2 linked regions of the Anaerobacillus sp. CMMVII genome follow. The protein of the gene in region 2 interacts with the protein of the main gene of each other region in a pairwise test. Links are inferred from orthologs where the notes say so. Each region holds a gene or a part of one and is shown on either strand. Other genes may lie near its edges.

Region 1 (15,222 bases), on a different replicon or contig from region 2:
TTAAAACAGCTATTTTCAGTTTTTGATTTGAATAGGTATTTCCTAATTGAGCAAATAATAATCCTTTGGCATTTCGATAGGCTTCCATGGTTTCATGGTAATCAAGATGGTCTTGTGTGAGATTTGTAAAAACGGCAATATTAAAATCACAGCCCCTGACCCTCCCTAGGTGAAGCGCATGACTTGATACCTCCATAATGGCCGTGTCAACTCTTCTGTCAACCATCTCAGCAAAAATTTGTTGTAACGATAATGATTCCGGAGTGGTGTTTTTTGTATCAAACGTTTCATCAGCAATCTTCATATACATCGTGCCAATTAATCCAGTTTTTTTGTTCGTATCATTCAATATCTTTTCGATTAGATGGGTAGTTGTCGTTTTCCCGTTCGTCCCTGTCACACCAATTAGACTTAACTTTGTTGTCGGATGATCATAAAAGAAATTAGCGACTATAGCCATTGCCCGCTTTGTATCTTTAACTAATACAACCGGAATATCTACATTTAATGGTTTTTGCGAGATAATAGCAACCGCTCCATTCTCAACAGCTTGCACCGCGTAATCGTGTCCATCTACTGTATATCCTTCAACACAAATAAATAGACTTCCGTCTTTCACCTGCCGGGAGTCCATTTCAATTGACGTAATAGTAGGATTCGTAGAGCCAGTTTTTTTATATTCATATAAACTGCTAATAAGTTCATCTAGTTTTTTCATAATACTTACCTCACAATCGTTTGCTTACTTACTATCGTAACTTATAAAAGTAGATTTTAAACTCTACTTTTACTATTAAATGTTGAATTTTTAATTTTGGTTTCAACTTTAAAACAAAATTGAAAATTCAACATTTAAATTCACTAACATAGGGACGCTTAGTCCCTATGTTAGCTTTCAAAAACACATAGATTCATTTTAATCTTCACTTACCGTTTTGTCACCTAGTAATATTCGGATTGTGGAATATTGATTTACTTTTAGACCCGGATCTGGGGATTGTGCTAATACTATGTCTCCTTCACCACTAATATCTAATTTCAATTCATAATAGGATTCATTTATTTCTCGTCTCGTTCTTCCTACTAAATCTGGTACAACGACTAAAGGTTGATCAGACCAAATTCGTTCTTTCTCTATCTGATCTTTTCGCTTTTCTATTCCCATGGCCCTTAAGCTATCACCAATGATTTTCCCAACAATAGGCGCCGCCACAACACCACCAAATTGAACTGTCCCTTTTGGATTATCGATTGCAACGTACACGACAATTTGAGGATCATCTGCAGGGGCAAAACCAATAAATGATACAATATGATTATTTTCTAAATAGCGACCACCTTGCGCTTTTTGGGCAGTACCCGTTTTCCCACCTACACGATAACCTTCGACAAATGCACCTTTTCCGGTACCTTTGGCCACAACATTTTCAAGAGCATAACGAACTAAAGCACTCGTTTCATCTGAGATGACTCTTCGCTTAGTAACTGGTTGAGTGAAATCTAGTGTTTCTCCTGTCATTGGATCTATCCATTCCTTAGCTATAAACGGAGTGTACAAATACCCTCCATTAATCGCTGCCGAAACAGCAGTAACTTGTTGGAGCGGAGTTACTGCCACACCTTGACCAAAAGCTGTAGTTGCTTGTTCAAGCGGGCCGACACGGTCACGATTAAATAATATCCCTTTACCTTCACCTTGTAAATCAATACCTGTCTTTTCTCCAAACCCAAACTTTTCGATATAATCAAACAAACGATCTTTACCTAAACGCTCACCCAACACAACAAAACCTGGGTTACATGAATTTTGAACAACTTCTAAAAACGTTTGATGTCCATGTCCGCCTTTTTTCCAACAGCGAAGACGATGTCCTGAGACCTCAATAAAACCTGGATCATTAAATGTATCCTTTTCAAGATCTACCTCGCCTTCTTCAAGTGCCGCCGCAAGGGTAATAATTTTAAACGTCGACCCTGGCTCGTATTGCATCCAAACCGGTTTGTTTTGATTATAAATTTCAGGTGGAACGTTTCGGAAATTTTCTGGATCATAGTCTGGTCTGCTAGACATACCTAATATCTCACCTGTATTAGGGTTCATCGCAATGGCAATTGCACCGTCTGGCTTATAAATAGCTTCTGCAATATCAAGTTCCCGTTCAATGATGGTTTGTACCTTTGTATCAATGGTTAATTTCAGATCCAAACCGTCGACTGGTTGTGTGTATTCATCTGCTAAATTTGGCATCCTGCGTCCTTTGGCGTCAGAAAAAAAGGACACATAGCCTTTTTGGCCACTTAACTTCTCATCATAATAAAGTTCAATACCTGTTAAACCCTGATTATCAATACCCGCGAAACCTAGAACGTGAGATAAATAATTCCCAAAAGGATAGTGGCGCTTATTATCTTCAGCAATGTAGACACCCGGGATACCAAGGGCACGAACTTCATTTGCTAGCTGATTGCTAATTTTTCTACCTTCTGGGTTGATACGGACGATTGATTCCTTTTTGGTAAGTAACCCGTAAACTTTCGTATGATCCATCCTTAAAACATCTGCTAACTTTTGCGAGTCCTCTGCAGGATTTTTAATTTGCCTTGGTACGATTAATACTGATGGTGCACTAACATTCGTTGCTAACGGAATTCCATTGCGATCTAGAATTTCACCTCTATTTGCCTCAAATGGAATATTACGACTCCATAAATCCTCAGCTCGATCCGTCAAATCATTTCCCAGTGCAAATTGGACATATCCCAGTCTTAACACAATTACAAAAAAGAATAATAAACCGAAAGATAACACGAAAACTAAACGTCTTCGTACAGTAACATTTGAAACACGCACAACTATATCCCCCTTATCTTAGGTACATTTGTAGGCTTGTTTCACTTTATGCTTGTACGATTAGATTTAGACCACTTGTCCTTTATTACTCCGTGGTTACTTTATCGTCATCCTCATCTTCTTCACCCAAAAAGTCCTCTTCGCTTATAGTATCAGGTGCAGCTAATTCAATAACAAGATAGTCACCTTCGTTTAACTTACGATTTGCAGGTATACTCTGTTTTACAACGAAACCAGTTCCTATGAAATTAGCATTTAAATCTAAAAGATGAGCTAGTTTCATTACATCACGTAAGGACCAACCTACAATATCGGGCATGGTAAAGGAAGTTCCTTCTGTTTGCAAAATTATTTTCTCACCGGGTAAAAGCATCGTTCCACTAGTCGGGACTTGAGATACAATTTTAGTTCCTGAACCAACGATATGAACATCTAAACCTATAGCTGCCAATTCAGATCTACTACTAACAACATCCTTGCCCGTAAAATCTACAATAAGGGACCCTTCATCGATATACCCACCATTACTCGAATGAGCATTTGGAGAGATATTTAAATATTGAAGACTATGCTTCATCACCGATGTGAAGATTTGTGAAACCGGAGCTGAACCTTGTTCATAAAGCTCAATTTTTGGACGATCTACAGCAACATAAACAATAAGCTGTGGGTTAGATTTAGGGGCAACGCCGATAAATGAATAAATATATTGCCCATGGCCACTTAGATAGCCTGGTCCTTCCGGATTTGATATTTCAGCAGTACCAGTTTTACCTGCTATTTCAAATCCTTCAATATAATACGGCTTACCTGTTCCTGCAGGTGAGGTAACAACAGTCTCCATTAATTCCAATACTTTTTCTGCTGTTTTAATTGATATAGGTTCACCTACAATCGTTGGTTCAGTGGTTTTTACCAATTCGCCTGTATGTGGATTAACGATGCTGTTAATGATATAAGGTTTCATCATTTTACCGCCATTTGCTATAGCAGTGGCAGCTTGAATTTGTTGAATTGGTGTAATCGCTGACCCTTGCCCAAATGCTGTTGTAGCCGCATCAATTAAGTACGAATCAGCAATTAAACTACTAGCTTCATTAGGAAGATCAATTCCTGTTGGATTTCGAAACCCGAATCGGTCTAAGTAATCGTATAAACGTTCGGGTCCTAACCTCTCCATAGCTAAAATTGAGAAAGCAACATTCGAAGAACGTTGAAAACCTTCATCAAATGGGATTTTGCCCCAACCTAAACCTTGATTATGGTCACGTACTCTACGTCCACCGATTTGATAACTACCAGATTGAAAGAGTTCTTCGCCATTGTATACTCCTTCCTCAATTGCTGCTGCTAGCGAGAATATTTTCATTGTAGAACCAGGCTCAAAGCGAGATGAGACTGCAAAATTCGTATAATTTGTTATTTCTTCATAAAAATTTGGATTAAAGCTTGGTCTGTTACTCATTGCTAGAATTTCACCCGTTTTTGGATCTGCAACAATTGCCATCATACGTTCTGGTTTATAACGCTCGTCTACTTGCGACATGACCTGCTCAAGAGCCATTTGGATGTTCGCATCAAGGGTTAAATAAACATCAAATCCATTTTTCGGCATTTCAATGGTTTCTTCAATATTTGGAAGTTTAATTCTTTTACGGTCACTTAAATATTGAACAAAACCATCTTCTTTTTCTAACAGTTCATTTAAACTACTCTCAAGTCCCATCCTTGCTTTAGACATATCTCGTTCAGTATAACCAATGACGTGTGAGGCAAAAGTTTGTTTAGGATAATAACGTCGGGGCTCTTTTCTAAACGTAATTCCTTTAAGTTCTAGGTCTTCAATTTCTCGTTTTTTCTCTAAACTTAAATTTTTTGTCCCTATACCTAATTCTACTTGGAAACGACCATCTACCGAAAGTAGCCTCTCTAAATCTTCAGCACTTCTTTCAACAATAGGTGCTAATTTCTCTGCTGTTACTTTTGGGTCCTCAACACGATTCCTAGAGTCTTTATCTAATATCGCAACAAGTGTGTATGATGGAATTTCTTCAGCAAGTGCGTCACCAAATCGATCATAAATTGTCCCACGTTTTCCTTCAACAATCTGTTTTGTTGTCCAGCGGTTTTCGGCGATTGTTTGGAGCTCCTGCCCGTTCACACTCTTATTCACCTGTATATACCCAATTCTAGTAAATAATAAAGAAAATAGTAAAATAAATACACCAAGTAACACCACTGCTCTAACATTCATTTTATTAAATTTAAAAGTAGCCAAGATGATCACCTATTATATGTGAAAAACTAGTCCAAATTTGAACTAGTTTTGCACAACCTTTACATTTTTATCGTTCAACGTCATCCCAAGCTGTTCTGTTGCAATTTGTAGTATCCGATCAGGCGCAGAAAGTTCAGTTACTTGCAACTGTAGTGCTTCATTATTCGTAACTTGGTTGTTAATTGAGCGTTCTAGGGCATGAATTTCACTATTTGTTATGTAGATAGAAGCATAGGTTGAAATGATTAAATAGGCAGCAAAGGCAACTCCAATAATCGTTGTGAAGTACAAAAACTTTTCACCGCTTGTAATCCGACTTTTAACTCTTGGATCTTTTTGTTTGCTCGTAGTAATATCATGATTTGAATTCTCTCTAGCTGTCTTGCAAGATTGCTCATTCAATCAAACCTCCTTTTGTTTTTCAGCAATTCGTAGTTTTGCAGAGCGCGACCGCTTATTTGCATCTACCTCATCATCCGACGGTACAATCGGTTTTCTTGTAATTAATTTTAGGATAGGTTCGTATCCTTCAGGAATTACTGGCATATTCCTTGGGATTTCAGGACCAGTACTAGCTTCCTTAAAAACACTTTTACAAATACGATCTTCTAGCGAGTGGAACGTTATGACAGCAATTCGACCACCAACTTTGGTAATCTCAATAGCCCCTTTAACGGCATCCTCAAACGCTTGAAGTTCATCATTGACAGCGATACGTATCGCCTGAAATGTTCGTTTTGCAGGATGTCCACCCGTTCTCCTTGCCGGAGCCGGAATGGCGTCTTTAATAATTTCAACCAATTCCCCTGTCGTTTCAATACGCTTATGATTTCGATAAGCTTCTATTTTCCGGGCAATTTGTTTTGCAAAACGCTCCTCACCATATTTGGAAATAATCCGCATTAGTTCATGAAAAGACCACTCATTAACTATTTCTTCTGCGGTTAGTGGTGAAGATTGATCCATTCGCATGTCCAATGGAGCATCATGATTATAGCTAAAACCTCGATCTGCTTCATCTAGTTGTGGAGATGATACTCCCAGATCAAAAAGTACACCATCTACACGTTCAACACCACGCTGATTTAATTCATGAACTAAATAACGAAAATTACTTTTAATAATGGTAAATCGACCTTCGTATTCTGACAACTTTTCTTTCGCATGCATAATAGCAATGTCGTCTTGATCAAAGCATATAAATGTCCCTCGGTTGATAATTGCGACAAGATTAATTCTGAGTGGCCTGCCCCCCCAAGAGTACAGTCTACATAAATGCCATCTCGCTTAATATTTAATCCAGCTACGGATTCTTCCTTTAAAACTGTAATGTGATCGAACATAATAAACACCTTCTTATGGATATGTACTTTTTCTATGTTGCAACAAATGAGAGCTGTTTATCCTACATTGACCAATTTGTTTACTAATCAAATACACGAACCCTCGATTATCGAAAAACTTATAAATCAAAATCAACAATTCCTTCTGCAATTTCACTAAAGGAATCTTCAGATTGAGCAAAGTACTCCTCCCAAGTGGACTTACTCCATACCTCCACACGATTGGAAACACCAATGACAACACATTCCTTCTCCAAACTTGCATATTGACGCAATGGCTGTGAAACAAGAATTCTTCCTTGTTTATCTAATTCACATTCCGTTGCTCCTGAAAAGAAAAAGCGTGTAAAAGCTCTAGCATCTTTTTTTGTAAACGGTAAAGCTTTTAATTTCTGTTCTAATAGCTTCCATTCACTTTCAGGATAAACGAATAAACACTGATCTAATCCTCTTGTAATCACAAAGTTAGGGCCTAATTCTTCACGAAATTTGGCAGGAATGATCATCCTTCCTTTTTCATCAATCGTATGATGATATTCCCCCATAAACATGTGAAGTTCCCCCTCTCCCCCACTTTATACATTTAAATACCACATTCCCCCACTTTCTACCACTCAATTTTTAAAATTCTTGGTAATAAAAAAAAATCCTGCAATCATAACAGGATTTTTTTCGGCATTATTTATTAATGATTAAAATTAGTCTCGTTATTTGTCAATTTAAATAAACTAGTTTGTGGTTATCGTTTAACTCAAATGGTAGTTCCGCTAACTTAACAACAAAATCCAAACCATAGTCATTTAAGTATCTAACGATATTCAGACTCCGTTCCTGGAGTCCACCAATTGGACGAATATTGGCTTCAATAAGGTCAAATTTTAACCATTGGTGATCATAGTTTTGTCGAACACTTTTTTCTACTTTTTGTGCTAAAAACGCAATTTCCTTTTTAATGATTTGTTCATTTTTATGCGCAAGCTGTTCTAAACCTTTATCATATTGAATAACAAGGTCTCGTAGAGGTCTGTGGGCTTTCTCCACCTCACTTAAGACTTTCTGAACCGTTTCATCAATACTAGCCTTTTTCTCCCAAAACTCTATATTTCTCCGGATATTACCAAGCCCTTCACTTACGACACCAGCGACAGCTGAACCATCTTCGTTAAGCCATTTGGCAATCTGAGGCTCTACAAGAGTTATTGAAAGTCTAGGTACTACAGGTGGAACTTTATACCCAAATAAATGAAATACCTTCTTTAAAGAAGCCCAGTAAGCTATTTCGCCCGGACCGGCTACAAAAGCCAATACAGGTAATAAAAACTCCTGCATCAGAGGTCTTGTCACAACATTATTGCTAAAATTCTCTGGTTCTTGTTCAATTAAAGACAGTAATTCTTCTTTTGTAAATGAACACAACTGTTGTTTATCTATATATAAACCTTGATTATTTCGTTCTAACAGTAGTCTTGTCCCCTGAAAATGATAAAAAAGATGTGCATTGTTTTCAGTACGTTCGATAGGCTCACCATAATCATTGTCCACCAGAGAATCTGCAGTATCGAGAAAACAATCATTTACTAAACGATTGTTTTCAACAAGCTCTTTTAAAAAAGGAATTTCCAACGTCCTAACCTGTTTATGATGAGAATTGATCAAGACAATCCCACTACGCTTAAATAGTTTGTGGATTAAAGAACTAAAGAAATCAACATAGGTTTCACTTGTTAAAATAGAATCATTTATTTCCTTTAACAATCCACCTGTATTTTTTGATTCGTTACTATCAACCATGACGTTTAAAACTAGATCCTTGATCGCTTCTTTATCTAACTCAAGGTCAGATACAGATCTTTTTCGGTTATTTTCTTGATTAACCCTACGCTTTTGAAGCTTCCCTGACCCAACACTATAGATATGGTTAATCTCATCAAAATCATGATCTTCACCAGCAATCCAAAACACAGGAACTACAGGTACAGATAACTTAGCTTCTTGGATTTTTGCTAGCTTTAAAATTGTAATTATTTTATGTATTGTATAAAGAGGACCGGTTAAAACTCCCGCCTGCTGGCCACCTACTACAGCAACTGCATTCTCATCTAATAACTTTTCAATGTTCGTTACAGTTTCAGAAGAACAATGATATTTCTTATTATATTCTAATAAATGTTCAGTAAGAGCCTCTCTTTGAAAACTTCGTTGCTTCAATTCCATTTGGCGCTCAAAGTAATGCCCTTGATTTTTATAAGAATAATCAAAAAATGTTTGTAGAGGTTGAACGCTATTTAGGTAATCCTTCATTAATTTTGAGTGATTTAATTGACATTCTTCTAGTAACAATCTGCATACACCTCCCCTTGAAAATCTTTTCCTGAAATAATTTAGAGTATAGCAGACTCAGTACATTTTCGCCAATGATTAACATTATCTATGTAACTAGATAAATACTAATAAACAATCCATATGCACTTAGTACTAAATAAAAAATAACAAACAAGAGAAAATTAAACCTCCAAATACCTTTCAGCAATTTTCCAAATTGAATATCATCTGAAACCTTCCAATGAATAATTGTAAAAATCATCGCTACGATAAGGATAAATATAATAATTACCCACAATAAAGATTTAGACCATATTTCATACGCGATAAAATATACTGCGATTATAAAAAAACATGCTGAGACATCAACGGCTAGTTTCAGTGATTTCTTTTTATTTTTCGTTGTCTTAACAGTAATAATATAAATAATGTAAAACGTAAAAATCGGTAGCGTTACAAAAGTCGCTACTAACCAAGCCAAAGCTTCACTCACCTTATTTCCTCCTTCCTTTGATATTCTAAGCCCTTTATACTATTATAAATAAATTGATTTAAGGGAAGTTCTTTATTCTGCAAAGCCGCTTTATCTAAGATATATCCCGTAATCGCTTCTATTTCAGTTTCTCTTTTCGCTTCAATGTCGCTAAGCATTGAGGAGCGATTTTGAGAAGTTTTCTTACACACCTCGATGATACGTTGCCATTCTAAGTCGTTACAACTAAAAACCGAGGAAATTTCCTCAAAAATTTTACGCATCAGTTGGAAATAATAAGGATTAGTCAGCAACTCACCATTTGTCACTTTAAAAATAGCTGTGAGTGGATTGACTACACCATTAACAACTAATTTTTTTCCCATGATCTCTAACCAACTTTTATAAACAGCGACTGAAAATCAACAGCATTTAGCTTGTCCCATATAATTTGTGAGAACTCCCCTTTTTGATAAAAGCCAATTTTCATTTCACCAACACCAGTATGAGAAACAGAAGTTTGTGCTTCCTTCATAGCACCATGTTCTACAATCGCTACTAAGAGGTTATCAACTTTCTCACGAAATTTCTCTAATTCGCTTAGATGCCCCATTCCATTTTGCATAAAAATAATCGAGTTTATGTTTCCAGGAAGTAATAGTAACTTCGGAACTAGTTGTTTTAGATGGTATTGTTTTACAGCAATAAAAAGATAATCTGCAGATAATTGATTTAAATCAGCAAAGGGCTCACTTTTGACAGGTAGATGATAATCAATGAAGTTACTTCGTAAAGTTAAACCAAGAACATTTAATTGATCCGCCTGCTCTTTTGTATTCGTATAAACGGTTACATCAAAATTCGCTCTACACAAATATCCAGCTAAAAGCAAACCGACGGCTCCCCCACCTATAATCCCTACTCTTTTCAAGAAAACTCCACCTTTATTTTATAGGATTGTATAAATAGCATAAGTTCTTTTCTCTCAACTAGATAAGTAAACACTTATTCTCTTTGTAGGTATAAATGACCACATTTAAATATTAGCATATGCAAAGCGAAGAAACCCAACAAAAATGTAATAATTCCCTCTAAATAAAATATATTTTTCAAAAAATTAAAATTTATTGATATCTCCGCTCTGAATTTATAGTAAAATAAAGAGGACAAGAATTTTTAAAAAATATAAATAGCGATCTTACGGAGGTATGGTTATGGAACACTTTGAGGTTAAACGTTTACTTGTTAATTATAAGACTCTAGAAGAATTTGAAAAGTTTCGCGAATACGGCTCACAAGAATTATCAATGAAGGAGGATTTACGCGCAAATATCATTGAGGATGATAGCGAATCTCCTTTTTACGGTATTTATTACGGAAACTCCCTTGTAGCTAGGATGAGTTTATATCGAATTGATAAAAAATACGACGTTTACTTTGAACCTCCACAAGATTATTTTGAGCTTTGGAAACTCGAAGTTCTTGAGCCATATCGTGGGAAAGGTCTAGGTGAAGCACTGGTTAATTTGCAAAGAGCTTTAAATTACCTGTTAAAACAAATGCTCGCCAACGTTCAGATGATTTTTGGACAAAAATGGCTTTAACGCATTAACATATCATCAAGAAAGAGATCGTGGAGAGAACCCTTATGTATGGTTCCCAGAAGGCGTTAGTGAGAAAGAGTAACATATATTTTTGAAAATTAACAAAGGATCGGCCCATAATGGTGCCGATCCTTCTTACTATTTTGTTTGTGTATTAGTATAGTAGACCTTTTTAAAAACTTCAATTTAATATTATCCTTTAGCTACTGACATTTGCTTCGCTCGATCCATAATATCAATAAGTAGTTTATAATCTTGTTTCATTACATCGTATTTGTTTGCAGAGCTGAAAGTTCCTTTACAAGCTTGTTATTTTCATTCGTAACTTGTTCAAGCTTTTCTGTTAGTTCTTTATTTTTATCAACTAAATTCTCATTTAGGCTAAGCGCTTCTTTTTGCGAAGCCAAAAATTCTATAACTTTATCTATCGTTAACTGCTCAGTGTCCTGTACATCTTGTTTTACAATTTCAAGCGTTGGTTTGATCTCTTCAGCTATCTCATTTGAGAGTTCAACTGGTGATCCATTCGTAGCATCATCTAACTTCGTTTTCTTTAAATTTTTCCGCTGTTTTTTCGCGATAGCGATTGCAGCTTCGTATTTTTTACGAATTGTTGAATTCCATCTAAACCCACAGGCTGCCGAAGTTCTTGACAAACGTTCCCCAACTTCATCAAATGCAGCTAATTGCGTACTTCCTTCTCGTATGTGCCTTAAAACAACCTCCGCTAACACTAAATCCTCATCATTAGTCCAAGCATCTTGACGAACGATAGACATCTAATCCCTCCAATAAAAATCCTTTTTTACTATCTTTATGGCAATTACTAGAAAAGATAGACTCTTTTGATCTATTAAGGAATTATTACCTAATTAATACGATTTATTCAGTCCAAGTTCGCTCGTCCTAATTTAGGATTTTCACTTAGTCATAAAGCGCTTCACAGCTTCATCATGTTCTGGGCTTTCCCATAAGGTAGAACAATCTTCTATTTCATCTAGTACTCGTTTGTACATAACTTCTTGATCATATTGCGCTAAAAACCGTTGCTTGTATGCCAGTAAAACTCCAAGAGGTTGCCTCGTAAACAAGGAGAGCCACCCCTCAAATTCCTCTCTACTATAAATATTTTGTATGTAACCTTTTTCACACCTTCAACTTCGTCAATTAATTCCGCTGATAATAACATTTGAAGTGCGTCTTGTTTATTGACCTCTCCATTAAATAGGTAGATCCTCCCCATCCAGTTGTAATACCAAGCCTCCCTTGAATAAAACCGATTTTTAGCTTCTTTTCTGCAATTCGAAAATCACACGCAGTAGCAATTTCACAACCCCCTCCGACTGTAGTGCCGTTTAAGTAAGCAACTGTCGGTTTAGAAAAGAAAAAGAGTTTATGGAGAACTTTAGCCATCTTGAGAAGCATCTCTTTTGCTTCTCCTTTGGTATGTATATGATGAAAAATAGACAGATCACCACCAGAACAAAACGCATCGGTACCTGCACCTGTTAAAACAACAATTTTCACATCGTTTCTAGATTTGACAATATCTAATTTTTCATTTAATAGGTCAATGACATCGTAATCACTGCGTTTCTTTTTTCCGGTCGATTAAATGTAATCCACGCTTGTTCTTTATGAATTGTTAATTGAACCTTGTCCATCCTTATCCACACCTCAATATCAGATTTTTCTAATTATACATCAAAAAACAATATAAAATGTAGATTTAAATAGATAGAGCTTTCACATAGTTTAACAAACAATTAAGTCAACGAAAGGCCTGTCTTTGTTCAACCAAAATATAAGAAAATAAGGAACATATTAATTATTAATGAGTGAATAGTTTGGTATCAAAAACTTCACGCAAAGCGTGAAGAACCAAGCATCGCTTGGTTACGACCTAAAAGCTATTAACGACAATCTTTTAGAAAGGCTGTTTTCGCGAAGTTTGTTGCTTTCTTAAAATCACAAGATTTCACTACTTATTTAGTAAGTAGTGCTCTTTTCTAACTTAATTTATTGGGTGATATCTTCATCCTAAGGAATTTATCAAATTATTTTAGGTTAAAAAGCAACAAGTTTTTTTGTGCGACGAGTAACCGCAGGAGCAATGTTTTAGAAAAGAGAGTTCAAAAAAGAAAAACAGGAAGGGGTTACCTTCCTGTTTTTCTCAAAAATATTACTTACTTACTTACTACTTCATTTCCTTTATAAGACCCACACTCTTTACATACGCGGTGAGCAAGTTTTAATTCGCCGCACTCTGGGCATTTTACCATTCCTGGTACCTCTAACTTAAAGTGTGTACGACGCTTGTTTTTACGAGTTTTTGACGTTCTACGAAAAGGTACTGCCATGATTCCCACCTCCTTCAACTGTGATAAAATATGTTAAAATGAAGGCCGGAATTGCCGGATACTTACATTTTTAAACACATTACTTGTCATCAAAGAACTTAGCTAAATCCGCTAAACGCGGATCAATGCGTTCTTTTTTGTTTCTTCTGTCAATAATTCCCAATCATTACCCTTAGGGGGAGCTTCACCTTCTATCCCTTCACAAAAAATTTGCATAGGAATTTCTAATAGGATAGCCTGTTTAATATAAGGGAGTAACTCCACTGTATCGTTCTCAGGTTCATGTATTTCATCATCATGATCATCAAACCCTATCCAATCATGGAGTTTAAACGTTTCCGCTGTTTGAACTTGAAAAGGAAATGATACATCTACAAGTGTTCTTGAACAAGGTAAAGTCATTTCTCCATCTACATCAAGTAAAAATGTTACCGAATGGTTTGAAAAACTTGCCTCACCTGTGACATGTACTTGTGAAATATCTCGGATTTCTTGGTTAACTTTTTTAATTCACTTACGTCAACCATTTCATCAATTTTTATTCCCTTACTCTTAAGCGTATTTAGTTGCTGAACTGACCATTTCATTGTTTTCACCTCAAGACAACAAAGGTAATTATAGCCTTCGAATAATATTTTGTCAACCTTTCTTCTTTACACTATTTCTCTTTATTTATGATGTTAATTACGAATTCTTATTCAAATATTAATAAATAAAGTTTAGCCGAGCACAAGTTATGGGCATATTTAAGCTAGATAAAATGAATTCTACCATATTACTATTATAAATTGAAATAGATTTATTAGACTTTCACCTAGTTATTTTTGTATAATTTTCTTCATAATAAAAGTTGGAAGGAGCAAGAAATGAATATTACAGGCATTGTAGTAGAATATAATCCTTTTCATAATGGACATGCCCTTCATGTAAACGAATCGAAAAAACAGACAAACGCAGATCTTGTTGTTGCTGTGATGAGTGGTAACTTTTTACAGCGAGGCGAACCAGCATTAGTTTCAAAATGGTCTCGAACGAAGATGGCCCTGGCAACTGGAGTTGATATTGTCTTAGAATTGCCCTATGTTTTTGCAACGCAACAAGCAGAAGTATTTGCTCAAGGGGCAATCTCGATCCTAGATAATTTTGGAGTGAACTCGATTTGTTTCGGTAGCGAAGCAGGAGATATCGAACAATTTCAACAGCTTGTATCTTTTTTAGATGAAAATGAAACTTCCTATACCATATTCCTCCAAGATGCCTTAAAAGATGGCTACAGTTATCCAAAAGCATTAGCTTTAGCATTCAAAAAATTAGAAAATAGTGAAACCGTCTTGGATTTATCAAAGCCCAATAACATTTTAGGCTATCATTATATGAAAGCAATCTATAAAATCGGTTCTAAAATAAAGCCTTTTACAATACAACGAACAACCGCACAATATCACGATAAAAACATCTCTAACGAAACGATAGCAAGTGCTACAAGTATTAGAGAGTCTTTGATTAAGCAGAAGAACGACTTAGAGGCAATCAAACATGTTGTTCCCCAATACACCTATCAGGAACTTCTAAGCTACAAAGTTAAATTTGGTAGCTTCCAACACTGGGAACGTTTATTTCCATTTTTAAAGTACAAAGTCTTAACAGCTTCTGTCGAACAGTTAGCAGCTGTCTATGAGGCTGAAGAAGGACTTGAAAATCGTATTTTGCAGGCTATTAAAGATACATCCTCTTTTCAAGAACTAATGGAAAAACTAAAAACAAAGAGATACACTTGGACAAGATTGCAGAGATTTTGTTTACACATCTTAACAAACACTACAAAAGTCGAGATGCAACATCTAACTTATGCACCCTATATCCGAGTATTAGGTATGACAAAACAAGGTCGAGAGTATATCAATCATTTTAAAAAGGAAATGGAAATTCCCCTTATCTCTACGGTATCAAAACACAAGCATCCGTATCTTGATATCGAAAAAAGGGTCGCAA
Region 2 (15,300 bases):
CGAAGCAAAGCAATGCTTGTCTCTTCACACTACGTGTAAAGCTTTACAAACTAAATGAGCCGAAAGACAAATTTATTTGTCTTTCGGCTCATTTAGTTGTAAAAACGGTTAATTAAGTCTCAACCATAATTGAGGCATACTTGAAACAAAAATAAAACATTGATTTTTTTCATTAATTGTTATCATAGGTATGAAAGATATCCAATACAGCGCAAGCTTTCTATGTTCCCACTATACTTCTGCTTTTTCCTACCAAAATTATGACTAACGTTAGAATACCCATTGTCGTTAAAACTCCAAAAAACAAATAAACAGTAAAAATATCATACTTATCTAGGATGAAGCCCGCCATAAATGTACAAAAGGAAGTACCAATTCCTCCACCAACAGAAGAATAAACGGAAACTGCAGTCGCCCTAACATCTTGCGGTGAAATTTCCCTCACATATTGTAACGCCGCCGGGATGAACAAACCAATTGATAAGCCTTGAGAAAAAGTAGTTATATAGATCAAAAATGGTGATGGTTCAAACGCATAGAAAAACCAGCGTAAGCTTGAAACGACCGTTGCAAATAGAATAATCTTAACTAACCCTGTTTTCTCAATCCAATAGCCAACCCACTTCATGAATGGAACCTCACTACCAGCCGCTAGTAAGAAAGCAATTCCGACCCCAGTTAAAGTACCTCCGGCATCTTGAATAAATAATCCAAAGTAAAAATTATTAGCAAATATCGGCCCAAAAACAAAAAATGTTGTTAACATAAACAAGATAAATTGCTTATTTTGAAAGAGCTGTGAAATCCCTTTTTTTAGCTCTACCTTAGGAAGTTGGCCCTCTTTCGGCATTTTCCTGGTAAAGAAGGCACAGAACCAAAGAGACAAAGCAAATGCATAAAAAATGACTGATAAACCGAACAAATCAGATAGGCTTCCAATCAGTAATACTGAAATAGCGAATCCGGCTGCTCCCCATAGACGAATACTTCCGTAATCTCCCTTTTTTTGATGAACATAATTTAGGGTTATACTATCCGATATTGGTACAATAGAGCCCTGAAACAAAGCCACTAAGGCTGCAACGAGAACAAAAGCTAAATAACTTGAGAGAGGTAGGTACAGAAGTGCTATGCCACCTGTAATGATCATCGTGATCGTCAATATCTCTCGTGGCTTCTGGGTATAGTCACTAAACATGCCCCACAATGGCTGAGCAAAAATCATAATTATCGGCCCAATGGAAATGATCGTACCAATCTCTGCTCCCGTTAGACCTACCTCATCTCGTAAATACACACTTAAAAGAGGAAATAATCCTCCAAAACTAAAAAATATTAAAAAATAGACCGATTTAAAAATCGTGACTTCACGCTTTTGCGCCATGAACCTCATCCTTTTATATTGTAGAGTTTAGAGTGTAAAGTGAAGAGTTGTTGTAAAGAAGGGACTCCAAAGCCTCCCTTTGAGCAACTTCTAACTCTACACTCTACGCTCTTAACTATTTTGCTAACTCGTATATCGCTTCTGCGTAAATAGCTGTCGCCTTTAGCAAATCTTCTACCTCGATGTATTCATCCTTTTGATGAGCTAATTCTGGGCGACCAGGAAATAACGCACCGAAGGCAACTCCTGCTTTTAGACTTCTAGCATAAGTCCCTCCACCAGTTGATAGAAGTGTAGCTTTTTCACCTGTTTGCCTTTCATAGACTTGTTGCAATTTTTGGATTAAGGGATGATCCTCTTTTACATAGTGCGGCTTTGCATGTGTCTTCAAATCAATGACAAGACCATTTTCAGCAATAATAGCTTCTAAGGCCATTAGTCCTGCCTCAAAATTATAGGTTACTGGATATCGCCAATTTACTCCCAATTTGCCACTATTCTCCTCAAACTTCATCGTACCCAAATTCATAGTCAGAGGTCCAGTTTGTTCATCCTCATATTCAAGTCCAAACTTTGCTCCTCTTGAATCGTTATAGAAGTGCTGATCGATAAATGCAACGAAATCTGCACCGCTCCCCTCAATTTGTAGAGATTGCAAGTAATGGGCAAGGTAAATCCCTGCATTTATCCCCTTATTAGGCTCCATTCCATGAGCTGAAATTCCAAAAAGCGTAAAGGTTAGCTCTTTGCCATTCACCGTTGTTTCGCCTTGAAGCTGATTTTGTTGCAAGAATAGCGAAAATTGCTCTCTCAGCTCTTCTGTTTTGTTAGTATGAAGAGTAGCCGTTGCAAAATCAGGTACCATATTAAATCTCCTACCTGCTTCAAAAAATCTTAAAGTACCACTCTCACTTCCGTTTGGAAAAACAATTTCAAAATCACAAATACCTTTTTCTGCATTTATGATTGGAAAATCAGCATCAGGGGCAAAACCGATTGATGGCATTTCTTCTGTTTGAAAATAACGATCGACACAACGCCACTGGCTCTCTTCATCTGCTCCGATAATTAACCGAACACGTTTCGAAAGCGGTAGACCTAATTCATTAATAATCTTCATTCCATAAAAGGCAGCCATCGTCGGCCCTTTATCATCAATAGCACCACGAGCATATATTTTTCCATCACGAATTTCTGCTCCATACGGGTCATTTGACCAACCATCCCCTTCTGGAACAACATCAATATGACCTAAAATCCCTACTAACTCCTCGCCAGCACCAAACTCAATATGTCCAGCATAACCATCTACATTTTTGGTATCGAACCCAGTTTCTTCACCTTTTTGGAGCATAAACAGAAGTGCCTTATTAATTTCTTCACCAAATGGAGCATTTGCAGTCGCTCCTTTTTCATCCAAGACACTTTTAATTTTCAATAAACCACACGTATCCTTCAATAAGTTTTCTTTTCTAAGTTCAACTTCTTCTTTCCAGTTAATATGCATTTATTTCTCTCCTGACTATATGTATTTTTTATCAGTAATAGGAACATCTAGTGAGATACACTTTCTCTTTTATTAACGCTCTTTTCTAAAAAATTGTTGCTATTAGCTTTTAGGTCGTAACCAAGCGAATGCTCGGTTCTTCACGCTTTGCGTGAAGCTTTTGAGAATAAATAAGCCATTGGGACAAATAAATTTGTCCCAAAAAGCTTATTTATTCTAAAAAGACGACCTTAAAAGCAACAACGTTTATGAAAACAACCTTTATTAATCATGTATATCGATGTATATTAATGTATATTGATGTATATTGGCGAACGTGAACTTCCATTATCTTTACCATTAATAATTTACTATGCAAACGATTTAACAAAACTGTAATACTTTAACATAACAGTAACACCCAATTCGTCGCTTTCCTTTGCTAAATAGTTGGAATTATTGTACAATTACAATGAAGATTACTTTGTTGTGAAGCAAAGGAAATTGAGATAAGAAAATATCCATGCGTTAAACTAACAAACCAGCATGAAAGTTTTACTATCAGAAAAGTGCAAAGCGCCCTGAAAAAAAGTATTGTGTGCTGTTCCCTGCAAAGCTCAAAAAAAGGCGTATAAAGCTCATGTATTCACCATAAAAATGAAGTAACCTTCATTTATGCAGCTGCCTTAAGTTGTATTAGAAATACACTGTATTTCTTTATGCTTGAAGAAATGAAAAATGATAAGGAGTGGTATTTTGGAAACTTCAACTGATCGGATGTTAAACCGAATTAAGTCCGTCTACCTCTATATTAAAAAAAGGGGAACTGTTTCGACGAATGAATTAGTTGAAGAATTTGGAATAACCCCTAGGACCATTCAACGTGATCTCAATGTACTAGAGTACAACAAGCTCGTCAGAAGTCCTAGTCGCGGCAAGTGGACCACAACAAACAAAAAAACAAAAGTGTCGTAATGTGAGTAAATTTCATAAATCCCTTAATCAAGCTATAGTAGTTGAGAATGTGTATAAGCAACTAATTATAGAACCTAATAGCAGGATTAATGAATTATGAAGTTCACTAAATGTAATATAGTAAAAAAAGCGCAAGGCGCCCGCCTATCGGCGACAAGCAAATGTTCTGTCAGATTAAAAGTGCGCTTTTCACTTTTATATCTGGCAGGTTATTTGACCTCGAGCCAAGAACTTCCATGAGTCAACCTTCTCTGCACCTTTGCGACGAGTAACCGCAGGAGCAGATGTTTTTTTGCGACGAGTAACCGCAGGAGCAGATGGCGCCTGAAGCTAGACACCAAGTTCTAAAAGCGCATATGCTTTCTTATCTTTTAAAAAACTCCCCCGACTCGTTTAGAGTTGGGGCTTTTTTTGAGTTTTGAGTTTTGAGTTTTGGTTTTGGTTTAGCTTCGTAGCCATCACTTACACTAACTCTACACTCTAATCTCTATTCACTAACCTCTCAACCTCTTCATCGGTAAGCTCACGATACTCCCCCAATTCAAGTGTGGGATCTAATTCAAGTGGACCGATCGTGAGGCGTTTTAGATATGTAACTTTTTTTCCTACGGCAAGGAACATCCTCTTTACTTGATGAAACTTCCCTTCAGTAATTGTTAATTCAATTTCTGACGTATCCCCGCTTTTTAATATTACGAGGTCGCCTGGTTTTGTTACGTATCCGTCATCAAGAGTAACTCCCTGTTTGAACTTAGCCGCATCTTCTTCAGTAACAATTCCTTGGATTTTAGCGTAGTAAGTTTTTGGTACATGTTTTTTAGGCGCTAGCAGTTCATGAGCTAATTTACCGTTATTCGTTAGTAAAACAAAGCCTTCTGTATCTTTATCCAATCTTCCTACAGGAAATGGTTCGTAACGTGCATCCTCAAACTCCAATAAATCTACAACTGTTTCATCCTTAGAATCTTCCGTTGCAGAGATAACCCCTTGTGGTTTGTTCATCATTAAGTAAATATATTCCTTGTATTCTATTGCTTCTCCGTTTACGAAAACTTCGTCCTTATCTACTTCAAGATGTGCTTTTGCATCTTTACAGTTACATCATTTACTCGAACAGCACCTGTTTTAAGTAACTTTTTTACTTCTTTTCTACTACCAAAGCCCATATTGGCCAAAAATTTGTCTAACCTCATCCTAAATCCTCTCTTTCCTAATATCAGCAACGATTTTTTGGGCAAAGCCTCCTAATTCATTGTTTAGAAAGGTTTTAATGCTGCCCCGTGTCCCTTGGCAAAGCACCTGCTCTATAACCGGCTTTTGTACCCCGGCTTCTATTAGCTTTTCTTCTAAATTAATGATCATTTCAATTGCTGCCTTGGTTGCTAATGTATTCCCTACTAATACTTCTTCTTCTGTCCCGGTCATAATTATAAAATTTGCACCAAAAAATGGACTAACGGGTCACAATTTACCCCCTCTGGCACAACAAAAAGTCCACTCTGATCCTCAACCATTTGTTTAGCATGCCCAGCTAACTTACAAGGAATAACGTTTCGTATCGTTGAGACATCCTTTGTTAGCAGTGCTGTTGCAAAAGAATAAAATATGACATCTTCTTTAAAATAGCTATGATTGCTTTCTAAAAATGGCACAATTTCTGAAGCGGGTAGCATAAGAAAGACATGACTAGCTTTGTGAAACTCATCTTTCCCTATGTAGGATACCCGCTCGTCTTCAATCTCATCTACCTTGGTTTTGGTACGTGAATATACATATATTTTTTCTTGGTACGAATTTAATTTTAAAATACTTTGGGCAAGTTTACCAATTCCAACTACTAAATACATCTTTTTCACCTTCCTTTTTAAAGATTGTTCCTACTAGTTGTTTTATACTAACCAATTCCTAAACTGAAAAAAGAAAAAGTGATAGGGAATAGTTACTCAATCAACCATTTTCAAAAGCTATTTTAGCATAGATGGTTGCTTTTCAACTATGCAGCCTATAGCATAATCCAAAGTTTGGCGGGCATTTTTTCCTAACTTGTTATTTGAATGAGTAAAGCATGTTAGCGGGAACAACAATTAAAGCTAGTGAATAGCACAAAGATTACGAAAATAGCGTAAAAAAAAGAAGAAAGGCTGCAATCATAAGATTAACAACCTTTAACTTATTCTAAGCTAATTCCTCTGAACCAAACATATAGTGTCGGGTTCGTATGTTTACATTAAGCACAATTCCGATAGCTATCATATTGGTTAATAGCGCGCTACCGCCGTAGCTAATAAATGGAAGAGCTAAACCGGTAATTGGCATAAGACCAATAGTCATGCCAATATTTTGAAAGATCTGGAAGACAAGAAGTCCAATGATACCTGCAACTAAATAGCTGCCATACATATTATTACAGCTAAAAGCAATTATGATCATCCGATAAAAAAGTAAGAAATAAATAACAATTAAAACTGTCGCACCTAGAAAACCAAACTCTTCACCAATAACTGTGAAAATAAAATCTGTGTGAATTTCTGGTACTGCACCACTTTTGGATAATACGCCTTCAGAAAAACCTTTACCATAAAGTTTTCCAGAACCTATGCCCTGCATCGCGTTTAATAATTGATACCCCATATCTCCTGGATCACTTTCAGGGTCTAACCAGCCATAAATCCTTTTTAGCTGATGGGGTTTAATGATTTTTATAAAGATGTCAAAGTAATTGTTATGCAGCCAAACCAAAGTGGTCAAAAACGTAACTATCACCGATCCAAGTACAGCAAAAATTTTCCATGAGATACCAGCCATTAATAGCATCGTCCCCATAATACTTGCGATAACCAATGCTGTGCCTAAGTCAGGCTGAATTAAAATTAGAAAAAATGGTGGGAAGCCAACAGCAAGTACTTTCAAAACAACGATAATATCCTCTTCTAGTGTGCGTTCGCGATGTTCTTTCGTAATTAAGAAGAGCAAATGCGCTAGCGCTAGCACTAAAAGATTTTTACAAATTCTGATGGCTGAAACTCGTTGCCAGCAATGCTGATCCAGCGTTGCGATCCATTTCGTTCAATTCCATAGAACTGTACGATTACTAATAAAATAATCCCAATGACATAAAGAGGGATTGTAAAATTCTTAAACATGTCGTAATCAATCACCATAGCGGCAACCATTAAAATCGTCCCTAATATAAACCAAATCACTTGTCGTTTAACAAAAGCAGCTGGTTCGACATTATATTGTCCTGCCATTGCAGCGCTGTAAATTGCTAGCAAGGATATGCACATTAATAAAAAGATTAAAAAAAGTAATGTATAATCTAACTGTTGAAAATAAGTTTTACGCTCATTCATGGCACTAGTTTCCTCCATAATTTATCAAAAACATCCATAGTGGATTGTTTAAAATTCCTAACTACTAATGTTAACATAGCCCCTTTATTTAAACAAAGGTATTTTTGAGGAAACACTTACAACATTTTGGAATTAATGCTCTTTATGATCCTACAAGAGTATAAATTCGCTTCGGTAAGACAATCTCCACAGTTGTTCCTTTACCTACTTCACTCGTAAAGTTAACCTTACCCTTATGTCCTTCAATTATTTTGTACGTAACTAAAAGTCCTAATCCAGTTCCTTTTTCTTTCGTTGAGTAGAAAGGTTCACCTAGTTTATGTAGACGTTCTCTAGGTATTCCACAACCATCATCTTGAATTTGAATGATAATATGATTTAAATCTTTTTCCTTCAATTGAATCTGGATGCATCCATTTGAATGGCATGCTTCAATAGCATTTTGGATCAGATTAAGAAACACCTGTTTCATTTCATTTTTGTTACATTGTATAACATAGTCTTCTTGAAAGCTTGTATTGATTGTCACACCTTGTAGGTGCGCTTGAGCTTCAAGTAATTGAATAACCTTTACTAATATTTCTGTTATATTAGTTTTTTCCATGTGCTTTATTTCATTAGGCTTGGCTAATGATAAAAACTCATAAATGATAGATTCTGTCCGCTCTAGTTCAGATAGAATAATATCAATATAAAAATCTTTGCATTCTTTAGTTGATTTTACTAGTTGCATAAAGCCCTTGATCGATGTCAATGGGTTTCGTATCTCATGGGCAACACCTGCTGCAAGCTGTCCTACTAATGAAAGTTTCTCTGTTTTCCTTAACCATACTTCCATCTTTTTTGTTCTGTTATATCCAAAAAATAAACTGAAACAATATCTTTCATAGGGTACATTCTAACTGCAAACGTTGCATCTAATAATTCACTGTAAATTTCAAACTTCACGGCAACATTTTGAGCCTTTACGCTTTCATAGTATTGTAGGAGCTCAGTCGTGATAAATTCAGGCAGAACATCCATACATTTATAGCCTAGTAATTTATCACGACTTTTATTCAGTAGCGATACTGCCGCTCTGTTTACATAAATAAAACGAGCTTCATTGTCCAGTGCAACAAATCCATCTGATATACTCTCTAGTATAATATGAATTCTTTCGATGGAGTCATGAAGCTTTTCCTCTATCTTTTTCCGTTCACTAATATCGCGACTAATTAGTAAGATCTCTTTACAGTCATCATCTTTTTTTATGCTTTTTATATTCGTCTCTGACCAACGATAATAACCTTCTTTATGTTGAATTCGGTAACTGATAGAAACAGTTACATTAGAGTCTATTACTTTTCTAAGTGCTTTTTCGAAAATTGGTTTATCATCTACATAGATCAAATCTAATGGTCCTAGACCTTTTAATTCGTTATTTTCGTAGCCTAAATGATCTGTTAATGCTGGAGAAACATAGTCGTATTTTCCTTCTTGAGTCAGAATGATAATTCGGTCGGATGAATTCTCTGCAATTAATCGAAATCTTCTCTCGCTCTCCACTAGTTTAGCTTCCACTTGTTTCTTCTCAGTTATATTTTCTATTTGCCCCATCATGTATAAGACTGAACTTGATTGATCATGGATTAAACTTACACTAACCATACCCCAAACAATATGACCGCTTTTGTGAACAAAGCGTTTTTCCAATTGGTAGTTGTTAATTCTACCGCTAATTAAAGCTTCTATTTTACGCTCGGTTTCCTCTATATCATCTTCATGGGTAAAGCTTTTATATGTTTCGTTAATCAGTTCTTCCTTCTTGTAGCCTAAAAATTTAGAGAAAGCCTCGTTCATATATAGGAACCTACCATCTAATCGAGTAAATACTATGGAGATTGCAGACTTTTGGAACATCGCATTAAATAAAGTTGTATCCATTTTATTTCCTCCTGAATTAACATTAACTCTATAATTAGACACCAATCGTCAATCTCCTTTATAATAGTTTGTCAATAAATAGAACTTAATATTGAAAAAAAATGCCCTTTTGTAGCTGTCGTCTAAAACTAATCTATTAAGTAGAAAAAACCAATTTAATATAAACTTATATTACCAATAATCATACTAAAAAAGATGTTTTAGTAATCTACTAAAACACCTTTTGGTTAGCCAACTTTTTCAAGTTCAATATTCTGTTTGACTTTTCTTGGAGAGCACCTAGCAATGTTAGCTAATATTCCTAAGCTTATTGCTGTTATCATTAGTGACGAACCGCCGTAACTCATAAACGGAAGAGGAATACCTGTTATCGGTAGCACTCCGGAAACTGCCCCTACATTCAGACATACCTGAAGTGCGATTTGAAATGAAATCCCAAATGCTAACAAGCTTCCAAATGGTGTATTAGCTCGGGTCCCTATCACAATCCCGCGAAATACAATCAGCCCTAAACAAGTGAAAACAAATAAAACTCCAAACATACCTAACTCTTCTGCAACAATTGCCATAATAAAGTCCGTATGAGCTTCGGGTAAATAAAATAATTTCTGTACACTTTGGCCAAATCCTGCTCCAGTTACCCCTCCATGTGCCATCGCAATATACGATTGGATTAATTGATACCCTGTCCCAGTCTCATCAGCAAAAGGGTCCATGTACCCAGTAAGCCTATTCATTCGGTACTCTTCTGACTTTGCATATGTCCAGACGACAAAACCAGAAATACTTGCTAAAGATACAAGATGAAACATTTTGGCCCCTGAACAAAATACCATTAAACCTGCAACAGCCAAGATCAAGGAAGCAGTCCCTAAATCCGGTTGTTTCATAATCAGTGCGAAAATGCCAACGATAATAATTAGTGGCGGTAATACACCTCTACCAAACTGATTTATGTACATTTGCTTTCTTGAGTAGACATGTGCGAGATAGATAATCATCCATAACTTTACAAATTCTGAAGGTTGAATGTTGGTGAAACCGACATTGATCCAGCGTGTTGCCCCTTTTACTTCCACTCCTAATGGTGTTAAGACTAAGCCTAATGATATAAACGATACTAAGACAATTAGAAAGACCAACTTTTGATATAAACGGTAAGGAAACATCATGAAAAACAAAAAGAGGATGGTTGATATCGAAATCCACTGAAGTTGTTTTTTAAAAAACCATAAATAATCACCATTATGTCGATCGTAGCCAATGACATAACTAGAACTGTAAATCATGATAAGACCAAATGAGGCTAGTAAAATAACAGCAGCAATCAAAATCCAATCATTTTCTTTTTTTAATGAAACTTCCATTCTACCACCCCTCCTTTTGACTTTCTGATTGGTTTCATTATAGCAGACTGTTATTTCTAGAAAAAGGGATTTCGTTCTACTAGATAATTAATCTGAAAAATAATTTTTTACTAACAATATGGTAAATTATTAAACAACGGCGCTTAACAATGCCCATTTCATTCAAAATTAGGCTTTTATCTAACGCCTTTCATTGTCGCTAGGCATAGACTGTTTACTGAGTGACAGATACCTATTTTAAAAGGAGAGATCTTATGTACGATTACCGACAATTTCCAGATACTCAATTCTTCCCTGGGTTTCCATTTCCACCAACACCAGGTCCTGGACCTGGACCCGGACCTGGTCCTCGTGATCTAGAGCGACGTGTAACTCAATTAGAAAGAACCGTCCAACGGCAATCGCAAGAAATTGAACGATTAAACCGCCGTCTTAGTCGTTTAGAGCGTCAACTAGGCTTCGGTATTGGTGGCCCTCAATACTAATTTTTGTATAGAGTTAAGTTGAAGGTAGCTCTATTAGCTACTTTCAACTCTCTACTCTTTGCTTCTTTTTTAGAAATTTAAATCGTGCTCCTAAAATTTGTCCAGCTAAATTCGTTCTTACCCCTAAATATAAATATGCAAGACCACCTGCACCAACTGATGCTAATAAAACAATTAGGGCATTAAGTCGATTTTCTAATGGTAAAGCAAACATGAGAAGCTCTTTGACCGCTACAACTACTCCTGCCATAATGACGGTAAAAATAAAAATTAAGATGAAACGTTTAAGGATAAAGCGATAATTATAGTTACCGTAATTGCCAATCGCCCATACGTTTACTCCTAAGGAAGTTAGATATCCTAATCCAGTAGCGTAAATTGCTCCGATTGCTTCAAATTGAGATATGAAAAGAACATTTAAAGTAAGTTTGACTAGTAAACCAGCTACCAATCCGATAACCGCAATTCGTTGCCGATTAATTCCTTGTAAAATTGCTGATGTAACAGCAAATAACGAAAATAGAACAGCTACAGGTGCATAGTACCTTAAAATTAACGCTCCAATCTGTAAATCTGCCCCTAAACCAAACAATGTTCCATAAGCAGGATATGCCAAAATGGACAAGCCTATCGCTGCTGGCAAAGTTAAGTAAAGAATGATTTGATAGGTTTGAGTTACTTGTCGTTGTAGTGATAAGTGATCATCATTTATAAATGATTTAGTTATTGTCGGTAATAGCGTAAGTGACATTGCCGTTGCGATTGAGACTGGAATTAAGATTAGCTTATGTGCTGCTTGAGCAAAAGCACCAAATGCTTCTTCTGCTGCAAATTGACTAAAGCCGATCCCCATTAATGCTTTATTAAACGTCATCAAATCTATTGTTTGATAAAGTGGAATTGCAAGCCCGATAAACGATAATGGCAACGCGTATGAAACAAGCTCTTTGTAAATCGTTCTAAGTGGCAGGTTATGATTAACCTTACTTTCAAGAAGTTGTTGTTCCAAGTGCGCTTTTCTTTTATACCAATAAATAAGTAGAACTGTTAAACCACCTAAGGCTCCAACAAATGCTCCGAACGTAGCAAAAGCTACTGCCCATCCAATAGAACCATTCAACATATAAACAATAATAAATGTTAAACAAAGGATAAAAATGATTCTAACTAATTGTTCAACAACCTGAGAAACCGCAGTTGGTCCCATTGATTGGTGTCCTTGGAAGTAACCACGAATCAATGACATGATTGGCACGATTAGGAGTGCTACGCTAACCATGCGGATTGTTAAGATGACATCTTCAATAGAATTTCCTTTTAAATCTTTTCCGTCTACTACCTGGTAAGCAATTGGTCCCGCTAATAAAAATAATAGTAGAAAAGCTATCATGCCCGTTACGGACATAACAACTAAGCCTGATTTAAATAATCTCCGACCCGTTTCGTAATCTCCAAGAGCATTATATTTTGAAACAAACTTTGAAACAGCAAGTGGTATTCCTAGTGTAGCTACGCTTAATAACACAGTATACGGTACATAGCCATATGTATATAATGCTAGTCCTTCTAAGCCCACAATAGCCTTAAAAGGAAATATGTAGATCAGTCCCAATATTTTCGAAATAAAAATTGAGGCCGTTAAAATCAATGTACCTCTTACTAACTTCGAGTCGGCCATAAGACACCTCTTTTTAGTTTATAGTGAATACTTTAAAGTGTATAGTTGTCCGTGGTTTAGCTCTAAAGCTTTTTCCGTGAAACTCTAAACTCTAAACTTCTGACATTCATTTTAGCAGTTTGCATCAGAACGTACAATCACAGACGGGATAAATTATAGTAGTAATTGTCTAGTTTTTTAAATTTAATAGAAAAGGCTATCACTTCTAGAAATTTGTACTATATAATTGAACTGTTATTTATGCTTGTTTTTTAAGGAGAGGTCCAAGAATGCTTTACAGACCGATAGCTGAAGTTACCTCAGGTGACTGTAACGGTAGAAATATTTACGGTGCCAAAAAGACAATTTTAGTGAAAGAAGATATTACTTTAACTGTAGGAATGATTTCAAAGCTTAAAAAGTTGGGCGTTAGCGGTATCTTTGTAAAAATAAAAATTTTCCTACTATCGAACTTGAAGAAAACGTCTCACAGGAAACAAAGCTTGAAACATTAGCTTGTCTTTATTATGTCTTTGATATGATTAATAGTGACCAGGAAATAGATTTGTCACATATTAAAAAAAATGTAGATAAATTAATTCAGGAAATTGAGCTCCATAAAGATCTTCTAGTTCAATTTACTGATATTCGATCAAGAGAAAATGAAGTCTTTATTCATACATTACAAGTCTGTATTGTTGCTACAACAATTGGTGCAAAGCTAGGAATGACAAAAGAAGGTTTAAAGATCGTAGCTACTACAGCCCTTCTACATGAGATGATCAAAAACAATAGTAGTAAAAAGCATTTAATTGAAATAAACAAAATCAGTGCAGACGTTTATTCCTTGTTCCGAGAGAGAAAGCAAAGAGTAGATTTCTTTTTAAGTGATCATATACCCTTTCCCCCATATAAGAGCCATCCCAATAAGGAGGTTCAATTATATGCAGAAATTCTAACAGTAGCTGATTGCATAGATAATCTTTCATCCCAATTTACGTCATATCCAACGTTAAGTCCAAACGATTCTATTGAATTTATGATGATTTTAACTGGAAAAGTTGTACATATTGACGTAATGAACGCATTTATTAGAACTTTCTCTGCGTATCCAAATGGACATGCAGTAGCACTAAGTAATGGAAAACAAGGCTTAGTTATTAGACAAAATCCCGCCTTACCAACTAGACCAGTTGTAGGTGTTTTTGAAGGTGATTTTCAAAAAGAAGAGGCTATTACATTAGATGTTCAAGAATTTAATTTATCAGAGTTACCTACCGTATTTATTACAAATATGGTAAACCAAAATTGTCTTGCCTTAGAAGATAAACAAACAAGTGTAAACGAAATTATAGATTAGGTAACCTAAATGGTTGTCTTTTAATTCTGGATTTTTTGACGAAATTTATGGTAAAGTTATTAAGGTTCCAAAACAAGGCTGTTTCTTCAGTTTGTTGTAGTTCAAATAAATAGGTTATACCAATATTTCAAGTTTTCAGGGCTCTTTTTCTAACTACAACTTGTATATCGAGCAACCAATTTGTTTTAATTCTAAACAATGATTACGAAATGAGCCTTATACAATTTAGATTGGAGTGATAAATAATGAAAAAAATAGGTTACCTACTTACCTGTTTTCTACTTAGTTTCCTAGTAGCTTGTGGCGGGTCAAATACTGAAGGTACATTAATCACGTTTTTAGATGAAACAATTACAGAAAAAGATGCAGAAAATGCACGTGTTACACCTGAAGAGACTTTGGAAGATGCTGCAAAAGATTTATTGTTTCAAGAGATGATGTTGGTAGAAGCAGAACAAGCTGGAATTAGCTTTGATCAGTTTGATCTAGATGCATTAGTAAACCAAACACAACAACTTTTTGAATACGACCAGGAAGCAATTTCTTTTCTAAATGCTAAAAGTGAATTATACAACATTTCACCAGAGGAATATATTGAAACAATATGGAGAGATGGATTACGTAAAAAGTTAATCGCAAATAACTATCTAGCTGAGTTTATTGATTTCCAATCATTGCAACCAGAGGACGTTCAGAGCGAGGTTGAGAAAATCCGCAATGAGCTGTTAGCTAAATACGAAGATCAAATTGAATATCATTTTTAAAATATCTTCTAAGACTAGTTTAGATGCGCTTCATGCCAATTGCTAGACTCCAGAACCAATCATAATGCAGCGGTCATCCTTGTATGGTCGCTGCTTTTTCTTAATGTTAGCCGTAGAAACAAATGAATTTGTCTCTACGGCTCTTTTCATCTCAAGAAGACGACCTAAAGTTTTTAAAAATTTTACTTGCAGATTGAAGCTTTTAGGGTAGTGCCTATCTAAATGTCAGGCATCTTCATTAACAGGCTAGACTTAGCTAGAGTGGAAATACTATGTTATAATACGTAAATTAATTAGAAGGAATCTGGTAGGTGGATACATATGTATGATGTTATTGTAATTGGTGGCGGTCCTTCAGGGCTAATGGCAGCTATTTCTGCTAGTCAGCATGGTGCTAAAGTTCTTCTTGTAGACAAGGGAGACAAATTAGGTAGAAAACTAGCGATTTCTGGTGGGGGGCGTTGCAATGTTACGAACCGAATGGATGAAAAAGAGTTAATTGCTCATATTCCAGGGAACGGGAGATTTATGTATAGTCCGTTC

The links.
Region 1: the proteins of ftsW (region 2) and H1D32_RS16100 interact in binary tests that used the Escherichia coli proteins (3 or more experiments, as listed by UniProt). The link is inferred for Anaerobacillus sp. CMMVII from one-to-one orthologs.

What each region holds. Positions count from the first base shown.
Region 1 is NZ_JACEHK010000012.1:10,914-26,135, forward strand. Bases 385-3,274 are described here. They hold H1D32_RS16100 (stage V sporulation protein D), read right to left. Parts: upstream 2,852-3,274; coding sequence 917-2,851; downstream 385-916. Other genes in these bases: H1D32_RS16095 (UDP-N-acetylmuramoyl-L-alanyl-D-glutamate--2,6-diaminopimelate ligase), read right to left, coding at 385-718; H1D32_RS16105 (penicillin-binding protein), read right to left, coding at 2,937-3,274. In the rest of the region: more of H1D32_RS16095, read right to left, coding at 1-384; more of H1D32_RS16105, read right to left, coding at 3,275-5,129; cell division protein FtsL, read right to left, coding at 5,172-5,531; division/cell wall cluster transcriptional repressor MraZ, read right to left, coding at 6,592-7,023; bacillithiol biosynthesis cysteine-adding enzyme BshC, read right to left, coding at 7,187-8,812; H1D32_RS16130 (DUF3397 domain-containing protein), read right to left, coding at 8,901-9,287; H1D32_RS16135 (ketopantoate reductase C-terminal domain-containing protein), read right to left, coding at 9,284-9,652; H1D32_RS16140 (2-dehydropantoate 2-reductase N-terminal domain-containing protein), read right to left, coding at 9,658-10,197; H1D32_RS16155 (hypothetical protein), read right to left, coding at 11,791-11,961; H1D32_RS16160 (enoyl-CoA hydratase/isomerase family protein), read right to left, coding at 12,038-12,397; rpmF (50S ribosomal protein L32), read right to left, coding at 13,057-13,230; H1D32_RS16175 (nucleotidyltransferase), read left to right, coding at 14,097-15,222. UniProt on the Escherichia coli protein: Essential cell division protein that catalyzes cross-linking of the peptidoglycan cell wall at the division septum. Required for localization of FtsN.
Region 2 is NZ_JACEHK010000002.1:331,845-347,144, reverse strand. The notes cover bases 8,422-11,389. They hold ftsW (putative lipid II flippase FtsW), read right to left. Parts: upstream 10,492-11,389; coding sequence 9,352-10,491; downstream 8,422-9,351. Other genes in these bases: H1D32_RS05720 (putative polysaccharide biosynthesis protein), read right to left, coding at 11,020-11,389; H1D32_RS05725 (hypothetical protein), read left to right, coding at 10,746-10,976; H1D32_RS05735 (PAS domain-containing protein), read right to left, coding at 8,422-9,124. Outside these bases: H1D32_RS05775 (MFS transporter), read right to left, coding at 221-1,384; dipeptidase PepV, read right to left, coding at 1,500-2,891; H1D32_RS05765 (DeoR family transcriptional regulator), read left to right, coding at 3,627-3,845; H1D32_RS05755 (hypothetical protein), read right to left, coding at 5,040-5,270; H1D32_RS05750 (NAD(P)-binding domain-containing protein), read right to left, coding at 5,273-5,692; H1D32_RS05740 (ATP-binding protein), read right to left, coding at 7,341-8,036; more of H1D32_RS05735, read right to left, coding at 8,021-8,421; more of H1D32_RS05720, read right to left, coding at 11,390-12,654; H1D32_RS05715 (hypothetical protein), read left to right, coding at 12,924-13,148; H1D32_RS05710 (HD-GYP domain-containing protein), read left to right, coding at 13,199-13,993; H1D32_RS05705 (hypothetical protein), read left to right, coding at 14,239-14,757; H1D32_RS05700 (BaiN/RdsA family NAD(P)/FAD-dependent oxidoreductase), read left to right, coding at 15,079-15,300.